DNA from 2 places in the Brevibacillus sp. HB1.1 genome. Region 1 is predicted to be linked to the other one. Evidence: a T-box and tRNA genes for the amino acid it is inferred to sense, from the RefSeq annotation. Region 1 holds a T-box; the other holds one or more tRNA genes.

Region 1 (10,842 bases):
CGAAAAATGGGGGAACGAACATGAGTAACAAGGTGGAAGGATTGTTAACTAACACAGATTTTCGCAGGCTCTGGATTGGGCAAACTGCATCACAGTTTGGGACCCAGGTTGCCTTATTAGGAATGCCATTAGTGGCAGCTCTCTATTTAGGGGCCAGTCCCATGCAAATGGGGTTGCTTGGTTTTGCCGAGTATGCGCCATTTATCATTTTCGGTTTGCTCGCTGGTGTATGGATAGACAGATTTCCCCGGCGACCAATTCTTGTCGCCGCTAACTTTTTCAGGGGTGTATTACTGCTCATTGTGCCGCTGACAGCCTTAACTGGATTCCTGAATATGACCGTTCTATATTTGGTAGCCTTCATAGTAGGTATCTGTACTGTCTTTTTTGATGTTGCCTATACATCCTTTTTGCCTTCCATTGTGAACAAGGAGCAGCTTGTTGATGGGAATAGCAAACTAGAGACAAGTAAATCTACCGCACAAATTGCTGGGCCGGGTTTATCAGGTGGACTGGAACAGTTAATCACGGCTCCTTTTGCAATATTGTTCACGTCGGTATCCTTTTTTATATCCGCTGTGTACATAGCCCGGATTCGCAAGTTGGAAACAGTCGTGACAGATGCGAAAAAACAAAAAAACATGTGGCTGGAAATTAAAGAAGGGCTGCATACGGTTTACACAAAACCGTTGCTGTGGGGAGTGGTGCGCTGCTCAACAGTCTTTAACCTTTCCTGGAATGTTATTTTTAGTATTTATGTTCTATATGCATCGCAAGAACTCAAAATCAGTGCGAGCATTCTTGGCATCATTTATGGAACGCTAGGAGTAGGGTACCTATTTGGCTCTCTGCTTGCCCAAAGGGCTGTACGTCGTTTTGGAGTAGGTCCAACAATTGTGGGTTCCGCTACGATCGCAGCAAGTGGCGGTTTGCTTGCTCCATTAGCAGTAGGATCAGAATTAAGTATTGCGTTGATTATGATGCTCGGACAGCTTCTTTTCGGAATGGGTGTCTCCATGTTTAGCATTAGTACCATCAGTTTACGTCAAGTAATTGTACCCGATGCCCTGCAAGGTCGCGTGAATGCTACATTTCGATTTATCTCGTGGGGTTCTTTACCGCTTGGTTCGTTAATTGGAGGGATGATAGCGGGGGCAATGGGGTTACGGTTCGCTTTATTTGTGGGTGGCATTGGATTGTTAGCTTCGGCTTGTACATTATTGTTCACCCCATTTTTACAACTACGTGTGAAATCATTTCATGAATTAACATTGGAAAAAGATGTGTCTATAGAAAGCTAAGGAATGTAAGAGAGGGTGTTTTACCTCTTAATGGTCTTCGCATCCATCCGGAGCATGACACTACTCGTTGGTATATTTGGGCTGGAGAATTTTAGTTGCGGACGATTATGAAGACGTTTGGTTTGACCCAGAGATCTTACATGACTGAAGAAAACAGCTAGGGAACCGGTGTACCAACCATGCTCCCTAGCTGTTGCTTATCTAACCGCTTCGTTACCCAATGTACAAACCAAATGTTTTGTCTCCGAACGAAACGGTCTCCCTATCTGCTATTTTCGTAAAAGACACGCCCGAAACGAGTACACTCTCACGCAAAACATGATCAAAACGCTCCAATGCGGCTCGTAGCTCATCGTCCACATCCAGTACGAGCTGGACTCGTTTATCGATAGGCAAATCCAGCTTTTTGCGTGCATCCTGAATAACACGGATGACTTCACGAACCAAGCCTTCCTGCTCAAGCTCTTCTGTGAGTGTCGTATTCAAGGCCACGTGGAGCTGATAGCCAGATGCAGAAGCAAAGCCTTGCTTCCCTTGCTTTTCCACGAGCAGCTCATCTAGCGTAAGCCGCACGCTCTCCCCTGCGACCTCCACATCCAAGTAGCCATTGTCCACTGCTTTCTCTGCATCGGCATCGTTCAATTCCTTTAAATACCCTTGGATTGGCCCAACGAGCTTGCCGTATTTTTTCCCAGCTACCTTCAGGTTGAGCTTGAAATGATACGTCACGAAGCTGCTGTCGCTTTGCTCCACTCGAATGTCTTTGACATTGATTTCGTCTTGGATAATACCAGCAAAACGCTCGAGATTAAATGGCTGCTCCATCGATACGATCAGCTCGGCCAGAGGCTGTCTGGTCTTGAGTCCAGTTTCGTTGCGGACATTTCGCGCCAGCTCCACGATGTGTCGAGCCATTTCCATGTCCCGCTCAAGGGTTTCGTCGATTGCTTCTGTGTTCACCACGGGATAGTCAGTCAAATGAACACTGACTTCTCCCCCCAGATTGCCATACATATCTTCAGCAATCAGCGGCGCGTATGGTGCGATCATCTTCGCCAGCGTCAGCAACACTTCCCGCAGCGTCTGGTAAGCAGACACTTTGTCAGGTGTCACCCCACTACTCCAGAAACGATCCCGCGAACGACGGATGTACCAGTTGCTCAGCTCGTCGACGAATGCTTCGATATGCCCCGCCGGATTCATGAAATCGTAGGTTTCCAGACCTTTGACTACGTGCTGCACGGTGGTATTCAAGCGGGAAAGTATCCAACGATCCAATTCGTTTACAGGCGCTTGCGGCAGATGCTCTTCTGGTTTGAACGAATCGATCAAGGCGTATAACGAATAAAAAGCATGCGTGTTATGGATCGTATCGATCACTTTGTACTTCGCCTCGGCGACAATCCGCTTGGAGAACCGCTTGCTGCTCCACGGCGCACTGTCAGACAAAAGCGCCCAGCGGAACGCATCTGCTCCGAATTCTTCGATAACCTCCCACGGATCGATTCCGTTTCCTTTACTTTTGGACATCTTCTGGCCGTGTTCATCCAAAACGTGGCCGGTAGAGATGACTGCCTTGTAAGGCGCTTTTCCGTTATACAGAGTAGAAACCGCCAACAAGCTGAAGAACCAGCCCCGCGTCTGATCGATTCCTTCCGAAATGATGTCGGCAGGGTATTGCTCCTGAAATACCTTTTCGTCGCCGAATGGATGATGGTACTGAGCAAACGGCATCGAACCACTGTCAAACCACACATCAATGACCTCAGGAGTTCGCTCCATCGTACCGCCGCAGGAGCAGCGAAGCTTCACCTCATCCACAAACGGCTTGTGCAGCTCCAGATTCTCTTCGAGTGGTGCCACAGATTTCTCACGCAACTCTTTTACACTGCCTGGTGCATATTCGCAGCCACAATCCTGACAAAGCCATAGATTGAGCGGCGTCCCCCAATACCGATTGCGGCTGATATTCCAGTCTACAAGCTCTTCGAGGAATTTCCCAAAGCGCCCTTCGCGCAAGTGGCCCGGATACCACTCGATCTTGCTATTGTTTTCGATCAGCTGATCCTTAATCGCTGTCGTTTTGATGAACCAGCTCTCCATCGCGTAGTAGAGCAGCGGTGATTTGCAGCGCCAGCAAAACGGATAGCTATGCTCGTAGCGCTCCTTGGAAAACAGTAGACCGCGATGCGACAAGTCTTTTACGATATCGACGTCGCAGTCCTTAACGAAGCGACCCGCGAAATCCGAGATTTGATCGGTATAGCGGCCAGCCAAATTCACGACGTTCACGAAATCAAGTCCATGCTGACGGGTCGTGCGATAATCATCCTCCCCGTGCGCTGGTGCCGTATGCACGATCCCAGTTCCGCTCGTATCACTGACATAATCCGCATCGACGACAATATGCCCATGGTTTACCTTTAGATAGCCAAAAGGCGGCTCATACTGGGTCCCTACGAATTCTGCACCTTTGTGCGTGGACAAAACCTCGTAGCCTTCCTTGAACACTTTCTCCGCCAGATTTTTTGCTACGACGTACACTTCATCCTTGTACTTGACCCGCACGTAATCGAGCTCTTTGTTAACAGCCAAAGCCACGTTTGCTGGAAGTGTCCATGGTGTCGTCGTCCACGCGAGAAAGATGTCATCGCTCGTCTTGCTTTTGAATTTGACCGTCGCACTCAAGTCCTTCACGTCTTCATAGCCTTGCGCCACTTCATGGGAGCTGAGCGTCGTCTGGCAATCCGGGCAATACGGACTGACACGATGTCCTTTGTACAGCAGTTCTTTTTTATGAATTTCTGAAAGGATGTGCCAGACGCTTTCGATGTAGTCGTTGGTCAACGTCACATATGGATGCTCCATATCTGTCCAATAAGCGATCCCTTCCGTCAGCTCGCGCCATTGTTTTTCGTACTCGAATACGCTATTTTTGCACTCCTCGATGAACTTGGCCACTCCGTAGTTTTCGATCTCCTGCTTGCCGGAAATGCCGAGTCGCTTCTCCACCCCGAGCTCTACCGGAAGACCGTGTGTATCCCAGCCTGCTTTGCGGACGACGCGGTAGCCAGACATCGTTTTGTAGCGTCCGATAAAATCCTTGATGACCCGTCCGAGCACATGACCGATATGCGGCTGTCCGTTAGCGGTTGGAGGCCCTTCATAAAAAACGAAATTAGGCTTACCTAGCCGATTGTCCATCGACTTGCGGAATGTATCGTCTTTCCTCCACTGATCCAGAACACGTAACTCTCGTGTCCTTGCTTTTTCTTTTACGTCTACTTTCCTCATCATGTACACTCCTTCTTCTGTAGTTTGCGTAGAAGTGTAGGTTCATAGAACGCAAAAAAATCCCGCCCCCTAAGGGACGAGATTTGATCTCGCGATACCACCCTTGTTCCGAAAAGCTCATGTAATCATGATTTTCCGGCACCTCTACTACGTACCATCATACGCGTCCCTTGTAACGGTGGGATTCCGGGTCAGCTTACTCCAAATGCTTCAGCTTTCCTTCTCGGAGAGGATTTTCGGCTAAGTCTTGAACGTTGGCTTTCAGCGCTAGGGCCAACTCTCTGGGGAACAAGGGGATTAGCTTACTCTTTCTCGTCAATGAATTTGTTGGTGTTTTGTTTATTACCTTACTTTTTACACTGGTTTCAAAAAAATGTCAAGGGTTAGGCCACGACGCGCTTCACGTTGCGACGGCTTTCCACCTGCGACAAGAACAAGCTGAGAATCAGGATAATCGCGCCGAACAAATACGGTGCGTTCAAATGAACCCCGTACAGCGTACCTGCCACTGCTGGGCCGAAAATATTCCCCAGACTCATATAAGCATTGTTCATCCCTGCTACGAAGCCCTGTTCATCCCCTGCTCGCTTGGAAATCAGCGTGTTGATTGCCGGACGCATAATCGACGTTAGGGTAAAGAAGATAACTGTCATAATCAGCATATACCAGAAGTTACCAGACAACAGCATCAGCACCATCGATACAGCAGACAAGAAGAACGTCACGTTAATGAGCTTCTTCTCGCCAAAACGAGTAATGAGCTTGCCGATTAGCGCTCCCTGCACAATCGTACCAGCAAGTGCTCCCACTGTGATAATGATAGAAATATCACGCGGAGTATAAGCGAACTTCGCATCGACGAACAGCGGGAAGATAACTTCGAAGTTCGCCAAGCCAAATGTCATCGTAAAGATCAGCACCAGCATGATGAAGTACGACGATTGAAACGATTTGCCGAGTTGTACGAAGATGTTTTCCTGCTTCTCTTTGCCTTTTCGTGCCGCGAGCTGCTTTTCCTTCGGAAGTGATTCTGACAAGAAAAAGATGGAACCAAGTGTGGCTACCGCACCAACTGCCGCAGAAATGTAGAACGGCATACGCAAGCCAAGCTCCGCCAAAAACCCGCCAATACCAGGTCCGATAACAAATCCGAGCGACATGGCAGCTCCGAGCATCCCCAGTCCTTTTCCACGTTTATCCTCTGTCGTGATGTCTGCTACATACGCCAGCATGGACGGAATCATCGCTGCTGCCCCGATTCCGCCGATCAGACGAGAAAGGTAGAGCACCCAAGTCTGTTCAGCTAAGGCAAAGACCAGATTGGAGATCGTAAACAGGACGAGTCCCGATACAATCATGATTTTTCGACCGTACTTATCTGACCATTCCCCCGCAATCGGAGAAAACAGAAATTGGGTCACACCAAAGGCCGCCACCAAGTATCCGGCTGTCTCCCCGCCCGCGCCGAACTCTTTAAGAAATTCGGGCAAAATTGGAATAATCAAGCCAATTCCCAGCATGGCGATAAACATGTTGATCATTAGGAAGAGAATCGGTCGCTGACTATTCTCTTGTTTACTCATATTCATTTATCCATTCCTATCCTATAGATTTTTCTCTTTAGCCTTGCAGTTTCGCTTTCACACTTTCAATCACCGTGCGCCAAATGGCAGGGTCTGTAGATATCTTTTGCTTGAAGTTGCGGTACAACTCCTTTTGCTTTTCCTCAAAATCTGGAGCGTCTGTAGCCGGCAATCCTGCACGGGCAGTCGTAATCATTTCCTGCACTTCTGGAGAGCGCGGGCCCCAAACTCTTGCCTCGTAGCCATCCTGGTCGAGGAAGATAAAGATCGGGATCGCACGTGCTGTGCCGTTGGTCAGGTATTGATCCATCAACTCCAGATTTTCGTCGCGGATGAGAAAGCGCAATTCGATGTTGCTTTCCTCGGCAATTCGCTGAATGACAGGAACGCACAAGGAAGCATCCCCACACCAGTCTGCGGTCAACACGATCCCTTTCCAATTGCGTTGGGAGAGATCACCAAAGAACGCCAGATCCTCGTCTGTAAATGTGAGCTGATCGTATACGCGAGACAGCTCTTCTTTGTTGACGTTCATGCTTTCTTTGTACGCAGCAAAGCTCATTCCTTTTTCAAACCAACTGTTCTGATTCACGTTAGACATACTCCGTACTCCTCCTGTATAGTGAAAAATTATTGCTCCCAAATAGCAGAAGTTCCCAAGCGATTGCGAATGGAAGAGCTTCTTGTTTGGCGGGCTTCTTTCCCTGACGTCTGTTTCATGTTGCTTGCCTTGGCAGTCAGGTCTATAAACCACTCTCTATCTTTGGTTGCGAGGGCGAGGTCGATCAAATCATGCATGTGTTCTTCATCATCAAAAGAACCTACTGGAATGCGTTCCATCCACTGTCTTGGAATCACCACCTGCTTGCCGATCGTCTCTTCGTTGTCGCATTGAACCACATAAACTTTCGCGGTACCTCGCAATGAATCATCTGTTTCGACGAAGCCTTGTACTAACTCGCCGAATTTGGTTTTGCCCAATACCCATTCTCCGACTTCCAATAACTCATCTCGATTCATTCCCGTGCACCTCCTAATTGTAACGGAAATAATTACAGTTTCCATGTTAAAAATTTGTAACGTTACTGTTGCGAACTCTCCTGACATCCTTGACGGACCTTATCTAATACGGTCTGGATCGTGATTTGTTCCAAATACTTCGTGAAGTACATCTCTGCTTCGGTAAAAATCTGATCCATGACTCCGTGCATATTCGCAGAAACCTGACACGCTTCTTGCGGATCTCCCGAACACCAGTGCGGCTTAAGCGTACCGTTCGAGATCGAGCAATAAATCTCGGCCAAGGTGACCTCATTCGGGTCGCATGCGAGTATATAACCGCCGCCAATTCCCTCTTTGGTCTTCACAAACCCGTTCTTACGCAGAATGCTCATAATTTTGCGGATTCTGGCAGGATTCGTACATACATTTTTTGCGATGAGCTCACTGCTTGCCATATGCTCTGGGATATGAGCCAACAAAGCCAAGCTGTGAACAGCTATGGTAAATTCACTATTCACGTCACAGACGGCCTCCTTGCGAAGAGTACTGTAATAATAATTCGTACAGTTACGAATGTCAACAATTGTGTGGGGGCAAACTTTTTTTAAAACCGAGAGGTTTTTAATCTGCGGTGGTCGGGGGGAAGCGCAGGCACATGTTTTCCAGTCGCCTTTTTCCTCACTTCGTTCGGGCGGTCTCCTTCCAAACATGTACCTGCGCTTTTCAGACAGCTATTGCTTCTGTGGTTCTTTTTTGAAAGAGATTTTTAATAAAAAGGATTTCATCGCGGATGGGGATGCCGTTGTCTGCGATGAGGGGGATTTCTGGTTTGCTTTGGCGGGCCTTGTCCACGGCATTGATGTACAGCTCGTGAAGCTGATAGCCTCTTTTTTGATAAAAGCCCATGGCGTGCAGGTTATCGTTGGTGGTGACGAGCTTCATGAGGTGGCAGCCTTTTTCTTTGGCGGTCTGCTCTACTCGATTGAGAAGGGCGGTCCCGATTCCTTTGTTTTCGATCACGCTGTCTAAGGAAATGATTTCACATTCCTGATCTTCGAGTACATAGGAAATAAATCCGTTGATTGCACCATCTTCACCCTTCACTGCATAGCATTCACCTCTCAAAAATGATAAAGAGAAAGCCCCTGCTTGTGAGTCAGCAAGGGCTCCACATCATTACGAGCGCACATCCAGCAGTACTTTTCCCGTGCTCGCCCTGCTCTCGACCCACGCATGGGCGCTCGCTGCGTCTTCCAATGCAAAATGCTTACCGATCTTGATGTCGAGCTGGCCATTCGCCAAATACTCCAAGACTTGCTTCGCTGTATCCTGCAACAAGTTTGGACGCAGCTTACGTGTCGTACCAAAGCTGAAGCCTAATACAGAGCGGCAGCTGGCATGCAGGTCGATGGTCTTGATCTGACCGATTTCGCCGCTAGCATTGCCGAAATGGACGAGTCGACCGTACCATGCGAGACACTCGAGACTACGCTCGCTCACCGTTCCGGAAATCGAGTCCAAAATGACATCGGCTCCCGCACCATCTGTCAGCTCACGTACCTTTTCCACAAAATCTTCGCGATCATTGCAAATCACATGGTCGGCACCGGCTGACAAGGCAAGTTTCGCCTTTGCTTCATTACCAACTGTGCCGATGACACGTCCTGCTCCAAGCAGCTTGGCCAATTGAATCGCCGTCGTCCCGATTCCGCCTGCCGCAGCGTGAATCAGTACGGTTTCCCCTTTGGCAATGCGTGCAACCTTCGCAAGCAGCTGATACGAAGTAAATGACACGACTGGGCAAGCGGCTGCTGTTTCCGTGCTGATGTGATCTGGCAAGGCAAAGGTCAAGCTCTCATCCGCCACAATATACTCAGCGTAAGATCCGTTGGCCGGAAATGCGATGACTCGTTGTCCCACCTTCAGACTTTGCACCTCTGCCCCTACCTGTTCGATCACGCCAGTCGCATCGAGTCCCGGAATAAACGGTAGCTTGGCTGCTCCCTTTTTTCCATATCTGGATTTGATATCGGCAAAATTGACACTGGTCATCTCGACGCGGATCAGGACCTGTGTAGGTGACATGGTCGGCATCTCGACTTCCGTATACTTCATCGTTTCCGGCCCGCCTAATTCCGTTACCAAGATCGCTTTCATGAGAACCCTCCAGGCAAGATCATAATGGAATGTTAGTTTTGCAGAATGGTCATGATCGCAGCTTTTTTCGCTGCGAACTCCTCGTCGGAAAGCACAGGGGTAAACGCAGCTCGCGGAATGTCCACCAATAGATCATGCCAAGATTTGCAGCCTTGATAAGCAACGTCAATCGGGATTTCTATCGGCTGCTCTAATCGATACATCCGCACGAACAAAATGTGCAACGGCTGTTTTTTCTTCCAATGCAAACGCACATCTGCAAAATTATCCGTCCAGATATGGAAGGGCGATAGCGCACGCAGTTTGGCTTCGTCCATCAACTCTACATCGTCGGTTACTTCGGCAAAATATTCGATCGTCACCGTCTTCTTATCCATTGTCCAGCCTTCAAGGGTCGCGTCCAAAAGGTGTTGGTAGTCTGCCTTTACCATGTCGCGCTTCTGGTGCTCATAGGTCGGATACAAATAAAATTGATTGTTTTCCAAGCGGAATTCTTGTGTTTCTTCGTATAATCCACCCTTGCGGATCGTGATGATCTGCTCACCTTCTCCAAGTGCTTTGACGGCGACTGCCCATTCCTTCAAGCTAAGGGGGGATAGCGGCTGTACGAACGACTGCATGCAGCACGGCTCCCTTCTACTGTCAGAATCGTTTGATGACTTTAGTCTAGCCCAATTCCAGCTCGTTGAGAAGTCGTCTTCAACAGTTGATCGACATGCTGCATAGCTCCTTGCAGTCTCTCGGCATAATTTCCTCGCAGTGTCACGTACGTAATTCCCCGCTCATCCAGCATCTGGCGCAGCTTTTCATGATTGTGCAGGCGCACTTGCTCCTCTCCGTGCACACGCAGTCCATCATCTACCCACGCGACATCTGGCTCCATGAACAGCCACAAATCGTACGCTTGCTCTTTGGCAATCTGGTCGAGAACAGGGAAGGTTTGCCCGGTGTACAGTTCGGAGTAAAACTGGGTGACAATCGCTTCGGTATCGATGAACAAGAGCTTGTTGGCTTTCTGGCGCGCTTCGTACTCTTTCATTTTGTGACCGTACGCGATATGCGGAAAATACTCCGGTGTCAAAATCGTATCGCAGCCCCCGACCTCTTCGCAGATTGTGCGTCCATATTCCTCGACAAACACGGTGTTGTAGATTTTCGCTAGATAACGGGCCAAGGTCGATTTCCCGCAGCTCTCTGTTCCTACCACCACTACCTTTTTGACGAAATAGGGCTGAACAACAGCAGGAATGTGCTGCCAATGGGTGTAGACACCTTCGTTGCGAATTTGGGTAGCGGAGATCGGCACTTGGCTGCGTGATTCATCGAGAATGATGTGCGATGCCTCCGGGTATAAACGGCGAAATATCGGATCGTAGGCGGACTCGGAGCTGAAGACCAGATCGATTTTTTTCCCGATCTTGCGCTTGATGTCCGCTGCTCCCGCCTCCCATTCGTAGTTCTCATCGCTATCCGCACAATCCTCGACTGCAAGCACTCGGACATTT
Region 2 (10,842 bases), on a different contig from region 1:
AACTAACAAAGGGATCTGATGATGCTACTTACTATGTTTTTGGAAATTATAAATCAGAATACAATACTATTACAGAGGTTCAGAGAACAAGGGATGAAACCATTGGAGATACTGTTTGCATTTCAGGAAGTCAAATGAAAAGAGTGAAGTGTGGAACGCTGAAATCAACTAATTGGAGGGGGAATATAGAAAGCCCCAATGGAGAGACACAATACTTTACTAACATGAGACAAGCTAGTTATTCAGAAGTACAAGGGGATAGCGGAGGGCCTATATTTTATGGTGGAACAGCAATAGGAGTTCATAGCGCGGATACTGGAGTTTTCACACATATCAGCGAAATAGAAGATTATTTTAACATTGATTCAATTTTTACTGGTAACTAGTTGAAATAAAGTTCCCCATGAGAGAAGGTTTTCTCATGGGGAACAAGAAAGGAAATGACACAATGAAAAAGGCTTTGATATTAATCATTGCAGCATTGCTCATAACTGGATGTGCCACTAATCACAAGAAGGTTGAAAAGCAAGCATTAACAGGATACGTAACTGAAAAAGATTATGAAAAAAAAGGTCTCTTAGTTATAGAAAATGATGAAACCAAGACGAGCGATGAGAATTTCTATGCAGCAGAGTGGTATTTCCCAAAAGAAGAAGCCGTATTCCTCGATAGCAAGGGGAATAGCATCTCGTATGATGAAATCGAAGTTGGTCACACAGTATCTACATGGTCAACAACACCATCAGCACAGTCTTATCCCAGTGGCGCAGAACTCAGTAAACTTGTAATTAAAGAAGAAAGTAAAAATCCTATTGATCAAATGGATGAAAAAAGTGCGGTTCAACACGCAATCAATTACTTAAAGAACACACATAACGATGGAATCATTATTAAAAGTGCAAGTGGACAGAAAGATCATTGGCTGATAAAAGCAACCGACTATGATCATAAAACAGATACTACTCTAAAAATCAATGCACAAACAGGAGAAGTAAAAGAGATTTAAAATTTGTACCCTGCTGCAACTAAAGAAAGGAGGTGATAATTTCTCATAAAAGTGTCATTTTATTCGTTCAATTCACCTATCAATGGATCAATTAATGAACGAAATTCGTTAATTGAAATTCCAAAACCATAATGATTTAAAATATCAGTCAGCTCATTGTTATAGATTTCTGACTTGATTAATGCCAAATCACTCAGAAGTATATTTACTACTTCTCGATCTTCATTGTTCGATATAAGTTACTGTATTGTCTAAGTGTAGCGCGAGTTGGCTTTTCTTTGAAATTGCAGTAATACATTGCCATAAAGTGCTCAAATGTGACAACCTCTTTTTTGTCCATCTCTATCACCCTTTTCCAATCAAATTAACATTTCATCCATTCCCAAATGTTGCTGTCTGTCTTTTCTTCTTTCAATCTCCAACTACTCTTCTCATAATACTCATTCATTTTAGAAGTAGTCGGACATATTACCTCAATTGGGCACTCCCCCAAGATCTGAAGCATTTTATCCATTAACCTCTGTCCTCGATGACTTGGACGAATTGCAAACTGATATAGCGAAATAGTTTGATCAGACTTTCTAGGATAAAAGCGTAATGCTCCTACAATTTGGTTATCATCTATTGCTACAACGACTTGCCTTCTACGCACAGCAGCAAATGCTCCATCAGGACATAAAAATTCCCTATTAGAAATACCATCGTTATTTTCTTGAATGTTATTCTGAAAGAAAAATACAACATCATTCCCTGACCATGAATCAGCTAATGTTATCTTCATTATTCTAACCTCATCAAATCCCAATTTATGTAGAGAGTAGTTCTTTAATGGCTCTCCTGTAACGCAACATCCGTTCATGGTCATTTTTGTTGGATCTGGGATGCGGGTCAAGTCACAGTTATCTTCTAGGTCTGCCAGTTTAACGAACCTTGCTATCGGGTCAAGTTCCGCTCTTTTTACAATTTCCATGTAGGTCTCGCCTTCATTTCTAGTTAGAGCAACGACTGCTCCCACAATCTCAGGAGAAAATCCAGATTCGAGAAGACCTTCCTTAGGGCCTTCTCTAATTGTACTCATTCACACCCTCCTTCCTCATGAAGTCCCCATTTTAAAACGAATAGTATTTGCCACCCAAATCGTAGAATATGGAGGTTAGTGACTGTGGCTAATCAAAAGCATAAAATAAAAAACCCTTGATTCCTCAAGGGTTCTAACGTTCATACTATGGTGATCCGGACTGGGTTCGAACCAGCGACCCCCACCCTGTCAAGATGGTGCTCTCCCAACTGAGCTACCGGATCATGGGATATGTGTGTGATCGTTTAATGGTGGGCCCTGTAGGACTCGAACCTACGACCAATCGGTTATGAGCCGACCGCTCTGACCAACTGAGCTAAGGGCCCGAATCGTATCGGACGTCGATCACATTTATTACTATACAGCATCGTAAAATGGATTTCAAGAGGAAATGAATAATTTCTTGTAAAAATTTTCACTCGTACCAAAAGAACACTAAGAAACCCAGTGATATCAGTCTTGCTTTTACCATGTAAAAAGCCTCGTCATCTCGTTTCAGCTATATATGCTTACCCAAGACCCCAACAAAAAAGCCATTCCCCACCGCTGCGACCCACATCCCCCCTACTAAACATGGGGATTACCTACTTGATGGCATCACATCAAACATGACGCCATCAAGCATATGAGCTACACCAGTGAAGAATTGGCTTCTGCCAGTCTAAAGACGATCCAATAAAGGGTACAACAACAAACAAGATAATTAGGTAATGATCGAGACAAACTTCCTCATCGCAACCCTAACCTACCCCGCCTGCTCCGTCCCTTTCCCTTTCTCCTCGACACGCAGCTCGGCTTCCTGTTGCTTCAACGCCTCATTTCGTGTCAATTCCGCCTCCTGCTCATCTCTCATCCGATGGGCCATACGGCTAGACGCATTGGCTGCCACACTCGCCACGAGGTCGTCCAAAAATGTGTGAACACGTCCCTCTCCCGACTTGGTATCCAGCCTTTTAATCACCCCGACCTTGTGCTTATCCAAATGGCCAAAGGTGGTCACCGCGATACTTCCATATCCAAATACGGAGCCTAGCGCCAATGTTTCGTCGCATCCGAACAGTCCTTCATCTGACGCGATGATAGATTGGAGCGGCTCGGACAAGAGGCCCTTCTCTGCTAACGTATCCAACTCAACGCCAACCAGGATGGCGTGCTGCATTTCCCTTTTTTCCAAGACCGCTTTCACGCTCTCGATGCACTGCGCCATCGTGAGATCTGGATGGTAAGGTGATTGCATGAGATAGACGATCTCTGCGATATCATCCATCGTCACTCCGCGTTCTGCCAAACGTGCGAGAGCAGCGTTTCTGACTTCGATGCTGTGTACTTGCTTCTTCATATAAGAGACAACCCCTTCCACAAATCGAGTGAAGTCGTTTCCTACCATAGTATCACACGCTGACCAAATTGCGACAATCTTTCGCCCACAGCCTGACTGACCCTGCACCCAAACTGTTGGGCATGCCCGCTCACTCCTGTATAATAATGAATAGAAGATCCCAATAAGGAGGACACCGCAGTGGCCCTTGAGGAAATCATCTTGGAAAGCCGGCATTTGGGGACGCCGGAAAAGCTGATTGTCTACACACCCCAACGCTACTCGCCACTCTACTCGTATCCAGTCCTTTATGTGCAGGACGGAGAAGATTACTTGGCAATGGGCAGGATGGCTTCTTTGCTAGATCAATTGAATCGGGACAAAGAATTGCCTGATATCATCGCTGTCTTTCTCCCGGTCGAGAAAAGCAAACGGAACGACCGCTATCATCCGGATGGCAAGGAGCATATGGCCTACCGTCGCTTCCTCGCCGATGAAGTCGTGAGCTATGTCGATACGCATTACTCCACACATCCTTTGGGGAACGCACGAACACTTCTTGGCGAATCTTTGGGCGGGGTTGTCTCTCTGTTTACTGCTCTTTACTATCCACATACGTTTGGACAAGTTGCCTGCCAGTCGATTGCCATGGACGCAAAGTTAAATCGTCTGATAGCTGACGCTGACTTTTCCGTGCCGCAAACCATTTATTTGGAGATCGGGACGGAGGAAACGGCAGTAAGCACGGGCCGGGGCACATTGAATCTTCTTGCGGCCAATGAAGAGTTGCGCGAGATTTTGGGTACGAAAAAAGCCACCCTCGTTTATGAAACGTTTGAGGGTGACCATACGTGGGGCCATTGGCAGCGCAATCTACCGCGTATGCTAAAGACGCTTTACGGGTAAACTTACCGTGGCTGTTCTTCTTGTGGACCTTCATCCTTGATAGTCGATACGAGTGCTTCTTCGAATTCTCCTTTTCGTATCGCAGTCAAGATCGTGAAGGTCAGCACAGACAGTAGAAGCAGAACGAGAAAAATGAATGTGATCATCATAGCCGTATACATGCAGTGCGGCACCTCCTTGCACTACACAGTCTTTCCTTTGACACAAGGAATATACAGACCCACGCTTAACATTACACAAATGAAGAATTTTCTGTTAAAATAATATCTTGTAGAGCATGATAGATAGTAAGGAGGAGTGGTTCTGATGATGTACAGTATCGTTATATTCCCATCTAGCAAGGTGCAAGAAGTAGCCAATTCTTACCGGAAACGTTATGACCCGGGCTATGCTTTGGTTCCTCCGTATATCCGTTTGAAGGAAGCCTTTGAGCTGGACGAAGCCAAGCTTCCTGAGCTGGTGAGCCATCTGGAGCAGGTTGCCTCCTCTACCGACAGCTTTTCGGCTCATTTCCATCGGGTATCTTCTTTCCACCCTACCAACAACGTGATCTATTTGGCTGTGCAAAACAAAGAACCATTTAACGAGCTGCATCAAAAGATTGCCAATCAGTGTGTGAATGAGAAAGAAACCTACGCATACGTACCGCATCTGACCATCGGGCGCGACCTGTCCGACGATGAGCTGCGGGATGTAACCGGCCAACTGAGCATGGCAAAAATTGACCTGAACAGCGAGATTGATCGCTTCCACTTGGTTTATCAACTCGAGGATGGCATCTGGAGCGTTTACCAGACTTTCCTTCTCAAAAAATAAACACCCTTTCCTCAATCATCAACCCTCCCTGCGTATCCGTCGTAGGGAGGGATATTTTCTAACAAAGGACGAATACCGATGAACCTGCAAACCTACCAGATCCAAAGAGTCACCACTGAACAAGAATTGGCGGATGCCCTGTCCGTACGCCGAGTCGTTTTCATCGAGGAACAGGAAGTACCAGAAGAGTTGGAAATAGATGAGCATGATACATTGGATAGCGGGACGATTCATTTTGTAGTCTACCGCGAAGGAAATCCAGTGGGGGCAAGCCGTCTCCGTACCTACGCACCTGGGGTAGGAAAAATTGAACGGGTAGCGGTTGCCAAAACAGAACGCGGTACCGGACTGGGCCGCCAAATCATGCTCGCGATGGAAGAGTTGGCCAAACAACACGGGTATGACAGCCTGAAGCTGAACGCACAGACGCAAGCCCAACGGTTTTATGAAAAGCTCGGCTATGAACCTTTTGGCGACTTGTTTGATGATGCGGGTATCGAGCATATTGCGATGGTCAAATCCATTCGCGAATAACAGAAGCTACGTGCAGCCCCATCCCTCAGATAGAAAAACAACCTCGTTTTCGCTATGATCATCATGCGAAGCGAGGTTGTTTTTCATTGTCACCCGAGAAAGGCATTAAATCAGCTGTGGTTTCCGGATTGCCTCAATCACTCGTTCAAAAGAGTCTGCACCGTGGCCCTCTGCTACTTTCTGTGTGGCCAATGCTAGCAACGGCGTTAACCAATCAACGGGGATTCCCTGTTCCTTACTGGCATGGATAATGTGTTCAAGTCCGAGTTTATTCGTATTCATGTTGGACACATCGGTCGTGAAGTTTCCTTCATCACGTGCACGTGCGGCAACCGGATCTGATAAGAGCGGGGCAATCAAGTGATGAATCCAGCTGGTTGCGTATGGAAGAAACTCTGTCGCCGTTATGTTTGCCGTACTTAACAAGGCATACGCATGCAGAGAACCATACCAAGCGCCATACATCATGGTGAGCAGCGACAAATCGTAGATCAACGGCACGCCATGGTCTTCACTGAGATAGGCAGCGTTACCTCCCAGCAGCTTCAATGTCGGTTCATATGCTTCAAATAGAGCCTTCGACCCGCCGTAGAAAATGAGTGTTTCAGGCAGTCCAATCATTTGAGGGACAGCCATAATCGCTCCATCGAGATATTGCCCACCGCGCTCGCTTACCCACTTGGCAGACTTGCGTGCATCCTCCGGGGTTCCGGTGGTGAGGTTGACGATGACACGCCCTGATAATTCATTTTCCAAGGGCTCTAGCAGGTCTTGCATGACTTTGTAGGTCGATAAGCAGACAACGACCAAGCTGCTTGCCGTGATTGCCTCTGCTACACTGCCCGCCAGTACTGCTCCCTTCCCGACTAGACCTTTGGCTCTATCTGCTGAACGGTTCCAGACAGTCGTTGGATGACCACCATTTAGAAAAGCATCCGCGAGTGCTACTCCCATATTGCCAAGGCCAATTACTGATACAGACGCTGGAATTGATGTTGATTTCATCGTTTGACACTCCATTCATTTTATACTTTGCAAGTGAGATGATCTGACGCTACATGCAAGATCTATCGCTCTTGATTGCGATTCTAAAGGTTTACACTAGTGTGAATGTCAATACAAAAATCAATGCTTCTTGACACTTCACTCCCGGTGGAATAACATGGAATCAGAAACATACGATACCGTATCTTTTGAGGTGAACCATGCAATACGTACGTGAAGATTGGATTCGGGCAGGGCTTGATATGTTGGCTGAAGCAGGCATTGACGCTGTTCGTGTGGAACCTCTCGCCAGAAAACTGAAGATCAGCAAAGGGAGCTTTTATCATCACTTTCCAGATCGTCAAGCGCTACTGGACTCCATGATCGAATATTGGGAGGAGCATGCGACAGAGCGGATCATTCGCGCGCCACACGCTGACAACATGTCGTTGGAACAGCTGTTGTCGAGTGTTTTTAACAGCGAGCGAAAAATCGAAGCCGCTATCTACAACTGGGCGAAGCAGCATCCTGCCCTTTCCAAACGTCTCGTGGAAATCGAAAAGCGCAGAATCGGCTTCGTGGCCACATTATATGAGAAAAAAGGGCTGGCTCCCGCTGAAGCAAAGGCACGCGCCCAGCTCGCGTACCTCCTCTATGTTGGTTGGCTCGTGCGCCGAGAGCTAGAAGCACCTTTCGATATGTCCGAACCCTTGCATCATTTTATGACTTGGATTTGATTCCCCTCTCTGCCTGACAGGCTATACTGCGCAGAGATTTTTTTGCCCAAAACATACGGATTCGTATCTTTCACAAAACCTTTTAAATCAATAGGAGGCATTCCCATGACGCATGTTTTCCCCATCTCATCTGCTATCTTCTTAGTCATCGTGTCCTTGCTGCATTTTTATTGGGCCTTCGGAGGAAAATGGGGGACCGATTCCGTCATTCCCACAACAGCTGATCATTCACGTCGAACTTTTTCCCCTCGGAAAGGCGGAACGATCGTCGTTGCTTGCTTGTTGACTTGTGCCGCTTACCTTTTGCTTGCCCAGAGCGGTTATCTCCCACCCGTTATAACCCGTTCTTTGATTCAATGGGGATGCATTGTCTGTGCCGCTGTATTTGTCCTGCGGGCTGTGGGAGACTTCAACTACATTGGCTTTTTTAAAAAAGTAAAAAATACGAAGTTTGCTCGTCAAGATACGGCATTGTTCACCCCTCTATGCTTGTGGTTAGGGATATCATTTCTACTCGCCTTGTTATAAGTTCACAAAAAGCCCTCTTCCCATAAAAGAGAAGAGGGTCCTTACCATTACGTATGGATGAATTACGCCTTCCGCTTCGCCGCAATCGCACGTATCTGTTCAACAGCATCCATCGTTGCGGTATGAGAACCGAGCATCGCATGAAACGGCTCCTCTCCACGCCAGCCATGGAAATCAGAACCGCCCGTTATAACAAGTCCGTATTGTGCTGCCCATTTGCTGTAGCGCATTTTTTGTACCTCATCGTTGTCCGGGTGGTTCACTTCAATCCCGTCCAATCCGAATACAATCAACTCCTGGACCAGCTCATCATCGTCATACAGACCCGGGTGAGCCAGCACCGCCACTCCGCCAGCCTCTTTGATCAGCGTGATTGCTTCCTGCGGGGTAATGCGTGGAGGATTGACATAAGCCGCTCCCCCTTTGCCCAAGTACTTATCAAAGGCCTCCGCGATCGTTGAAACGATCCCCAGCTCAATCAGTTCTTCTGCAATATGCGGTCGCCCGATGTTTTTGTCCGTGCCCTGCTTGCGGCGGTATACCTTTTCCAATGAAATGTCGATACCGAGCTCCTGCAGCCGTGCTATCAGCAGTTGGTTACGCTCATGTCTTGTCTCTCGCAAACGGAAGAGACGCTCTTCAAAAGCTGGGTCTTCATACGGGACAAAATAGCCGAGAACGTGAATATCCTGCCCCTTCCCTACGGAGCTCACTTCGACTCCCGGAATGATTTCCACGCCGAGTGCGCGGGCAGCCTCCATTGCTTCTGGAATCCCTGCTACCGTGTCGTGATCCGTGATCGCCAGTGCAGCAAGTCCAGCCTCCTTCGCCAAACGCACGTTTTCCGCAGGCTCGCAGGTACCGTCTGAAGCCTTTGTATGTGTATGCAAATCTGCTATAAGTTCCATCCTCGTCCACTCCTTCTTTTCTTTTTCTACAAGTCTGAATTGATATTGCCGTACATAGTATGAGAATAAGCTCGATTTCTCAATGGTTGAACCGAGGAGGATGTCCATGCGGTTAAAAAACAAGACCCTTACCGGTGTCGTTCAGCCACTCTCTTATGTTGACAAAATGCTGCGGCAACAAGGCTTTCATCGATCAGGCGGCGACAGTATGCCAACATACGATGTCGTCATGTACGACTCCGCCAGCAGCAGCGCATATTTTTTGCGCATCCCGACGAATTACACCAGCACAACGACCGGAAAAGGGGAACTGAATGTCAAACTGGGTCATCCGTATTTGGAAGCAAAGTTTTATATGAACACCGCATCCGAAGAAGTTTTTTTCATTCCCAAGGCCGTCCGCGAAGCTGCAGAGCATAAGCTAGCAGAAATCGCCGATTACCTTTCTGCTCCCTCCGCTCCATCCTGAACAGTTCTCCACAACCACCGATTATGTTCAAATCGGTATGCCACCCTCTTTGTTTTTTGAAGCCCGACCAAGTAACCCATAAACGCCGTCCGAAACAGGACGTAGCTCGAAGCATTTTCTATGGAAATGTGTAAACGCTCACACAGGAGAGTTAATGCTTCTTCTGGTGTTCTCTCCTCTACTAAAATGTCGCAGATCACCGAGAAAATCCGCTCATGCCAAGCAATATTTTTGTTCACGGCATCATGAGAGGTGGTGGTATATGCTCCGTGCCCAGGCAAGTATCCCCTGTAGTTGGTTGCAAGCAGTTTATGAAGACTGAGTAGAGTCTCATGCGCATCCACAAGAAACGGCAGCTTGTGCTTTTCCAAAACCTCTTCGCCTAAATAACTGTCGGCAGCGAAGCAAATCTCGTCACAGACGACGCCAACCTGTTGCCAGCTATGCCCCGGCAGAGAAAGGATAAAGAAATGTACGCCATCTATCTCGATCCCTTCATCCAGTGGAAGGAGGTGGTCCACCCGAGAAGGTTGCGCCAGCAAAAACTTGTTTTTGAGATCCTCAAGTGGTGCTGCACCCACGTTCAAGTAAATGGGCTCAAGTATCGGATTCCGAATGATCGCCTCTTCCAGCGGTGGCGCATAGACCCTTGCTTCGGGCCAGCATCCGAGCAAGTAGGCGTTTCCACCGAAATGGTCGGCATGAGAGTGTGTCTGAATGATTGCACACAAGGGCTGGGCGATAACGTCCAGTCCTTTTTTGATTTTTTTTGCGTTTTGGGTATCCAGACCAGAATCAATCAGGATTGCTCCATGCTCACCAATGACGAGGCCTATGTTAACATGACCGGGAAAATAGCCGACACGCTCCGTTATCATTTGAAATGCTTGTCCAGACACAGCACTCCCTCATTTCATCCTTTTCCTATTTATTTTCTCCAAAATATCGCCTTCCCCTTCCCCGTTCCTATTTCTCGTGTTCTTGTTTACATAGAGCCGCGACGAGCGACCATCTATTTTGGGCGAAAGAAGCGGGCCAATGATCGTATACGGTGGTAAAGGTCGTCCGAGTCCACTGAACATATGCGTAGTCGCTGCCACTGCGACGATCGTCAGCAAAGAGAAAATCATTCTCTCCATCCCGATCGTCTGAATCGAGCCGAGTACGATCAGCCCATCGATTAGAAAAATCAGCAAGGCAATGCGCAGCTTGTATCGTCTGGCAAGAAATTGCGCGAGCAGGTCTGTCCCGCCCGTATTCGTCTCGTAGGCAAGCATCAAGCCGATACCCATGCCAATTAACACGCCGCCAGTAATTGCGGAAAAGGATGTTGACCATAGATTCCAACCACGCATATCCGAGAGAATATCTATAAAGAAAGCAGAAATCAGCATGCCGTGAAAGCTGTGAAAAAACAATCTGCGATCATAAAAAAAGACGATGACATACACAGGAATACTTACCAAAATCATCACGAGACCCGGAGGCATCTGCATGTAATACGTCGCCAACAAACCGATCCCAATCATGCCCCCGTCCATCAAGCGGTGCGGAACCA

Evidence for each region. A T-box is a leader RNA that pairs with one kind of tRNA and senses whether it is charged. The one in region 1 lies ahead of ileS (isoleucine--tRNA ligase), so its partner is inferred to be a tRNA-Ile.
Region 2: it encodes a tRNA-Ile, which carries the amino acid that the T-box ahead of ileS (isoleucine--tRNA ligase) is inferred to sense. The anticodon was not compared.

Annotation. Positions count from the first base shown of each region.
Region 1 covers NZ_JABMIV010000007.1:124,230-135,071, reverse strand. Annotated here, with positions in the region: gene HPY27_RS18855 (MFS transporter) at 21-1,301, shown strand; gene HPY27_RS30735 (immunity protein Imm33 domain-containing protein) at 1,265-1,396, shown strand; gene ileS (isoleucine--tRNA ligase) at 1,515-4,595, opposite strand; T-box leader at 4,665-4,923, opposite strand; gene HPY27_RS18845 (MFS transporter) at 4,979-6,184, opposite strand; gene HPY27_RS18840 (thioredoxin family protein) at 6,216-6,779, opposite strand; gene HPY27_RS18835 (IDEAL domain-containing protein) at 6,809-7,198, opposite strand; gene HPY27_RS18830 (RrF2 family transcriptional regulator) at 7,261-7,698, opposite strand; gene HPY27_RS18825 (GNAT family N-acetyltransferase) at 7,904-8,284, opposite strand; gene HPY27_RS18820 (quinone oxidoreductase family protein) at 8,357-9,337, opposite strand; gene HPY27_RS18815 (DUF1802 family protein) at 9,370-9,957, opposite strand; gene nadR (multifunctional transcriptional regulator/nicotinamide-nucleotide adenylyltransferase/ribosylnicotinamide kinase NadR) at 9,999-10,842, opposite strand, start outside.
Region 2 covers NZ_JABMIV010000001.1:968,641-979,482, forward strand. Annotated here, with positions in the region: gene HPY27_RS04470 (S1 family peptidase) at 1-386, shown strand, start outside; gene HPY27_RS04475 (DUF3221 domain-containing protein) at 422-1,006, shown strand; gene HPY27_RS30025 (GNAT family N-acetyltransferase) at 1,371-2,084, opposite strand; tRNA gene HPY27_RS04490 (tRNA-Val) at 2,233-2,308, opposite strand; tRNA gene HPY27_RS04495 (tRNA-Ile) at 2,334-2,410, opposite strand; gene HPY27_RS04500 (phosphatidylglycerophosphatase A family protein) at 2,830-3,423, opposite strand; gene HPY27_RS04505 (alpha/beta hydrolase) at 3,604-4,308, shown strand; gene HPY27_RS04510 (hypothetical protein) at 4,311-4,469, opposite strand; gene HPY27_RS04515 (YjcG family protein) at 4,615-5,124, shown strand; gene HPY27_RS04520 (GNAT family N-acetyltransferase) at 5,203-5,658, shown strand; gene HPY27_RS04525 (NAD(P)-dependent oxidoreductase) at 5,764-6,663, opposite strand; gene HPY27_RS04530 (TetR/AcrR family transcriptional regulator) at 6,864-7,379, shown strand; gene HPY27_RS04535 (DUF3995 domain-containing protein) at 7,485-7,907, shown strand; gene HPY27_RS04540 (PHP domain-containing protein) at 7,970-8,815, opposite strand; gene HPY27_RS04545 (hypothetical protein) at 8,922-9,284, shown strand; gene HPY27_RS04550 (MBL fold metallo-hydrolase) at 9,254-10,183, opposite strand; gene HPY27_RS04555 (YitT family protein) at 10,193-10,842, opposite strand, start outside.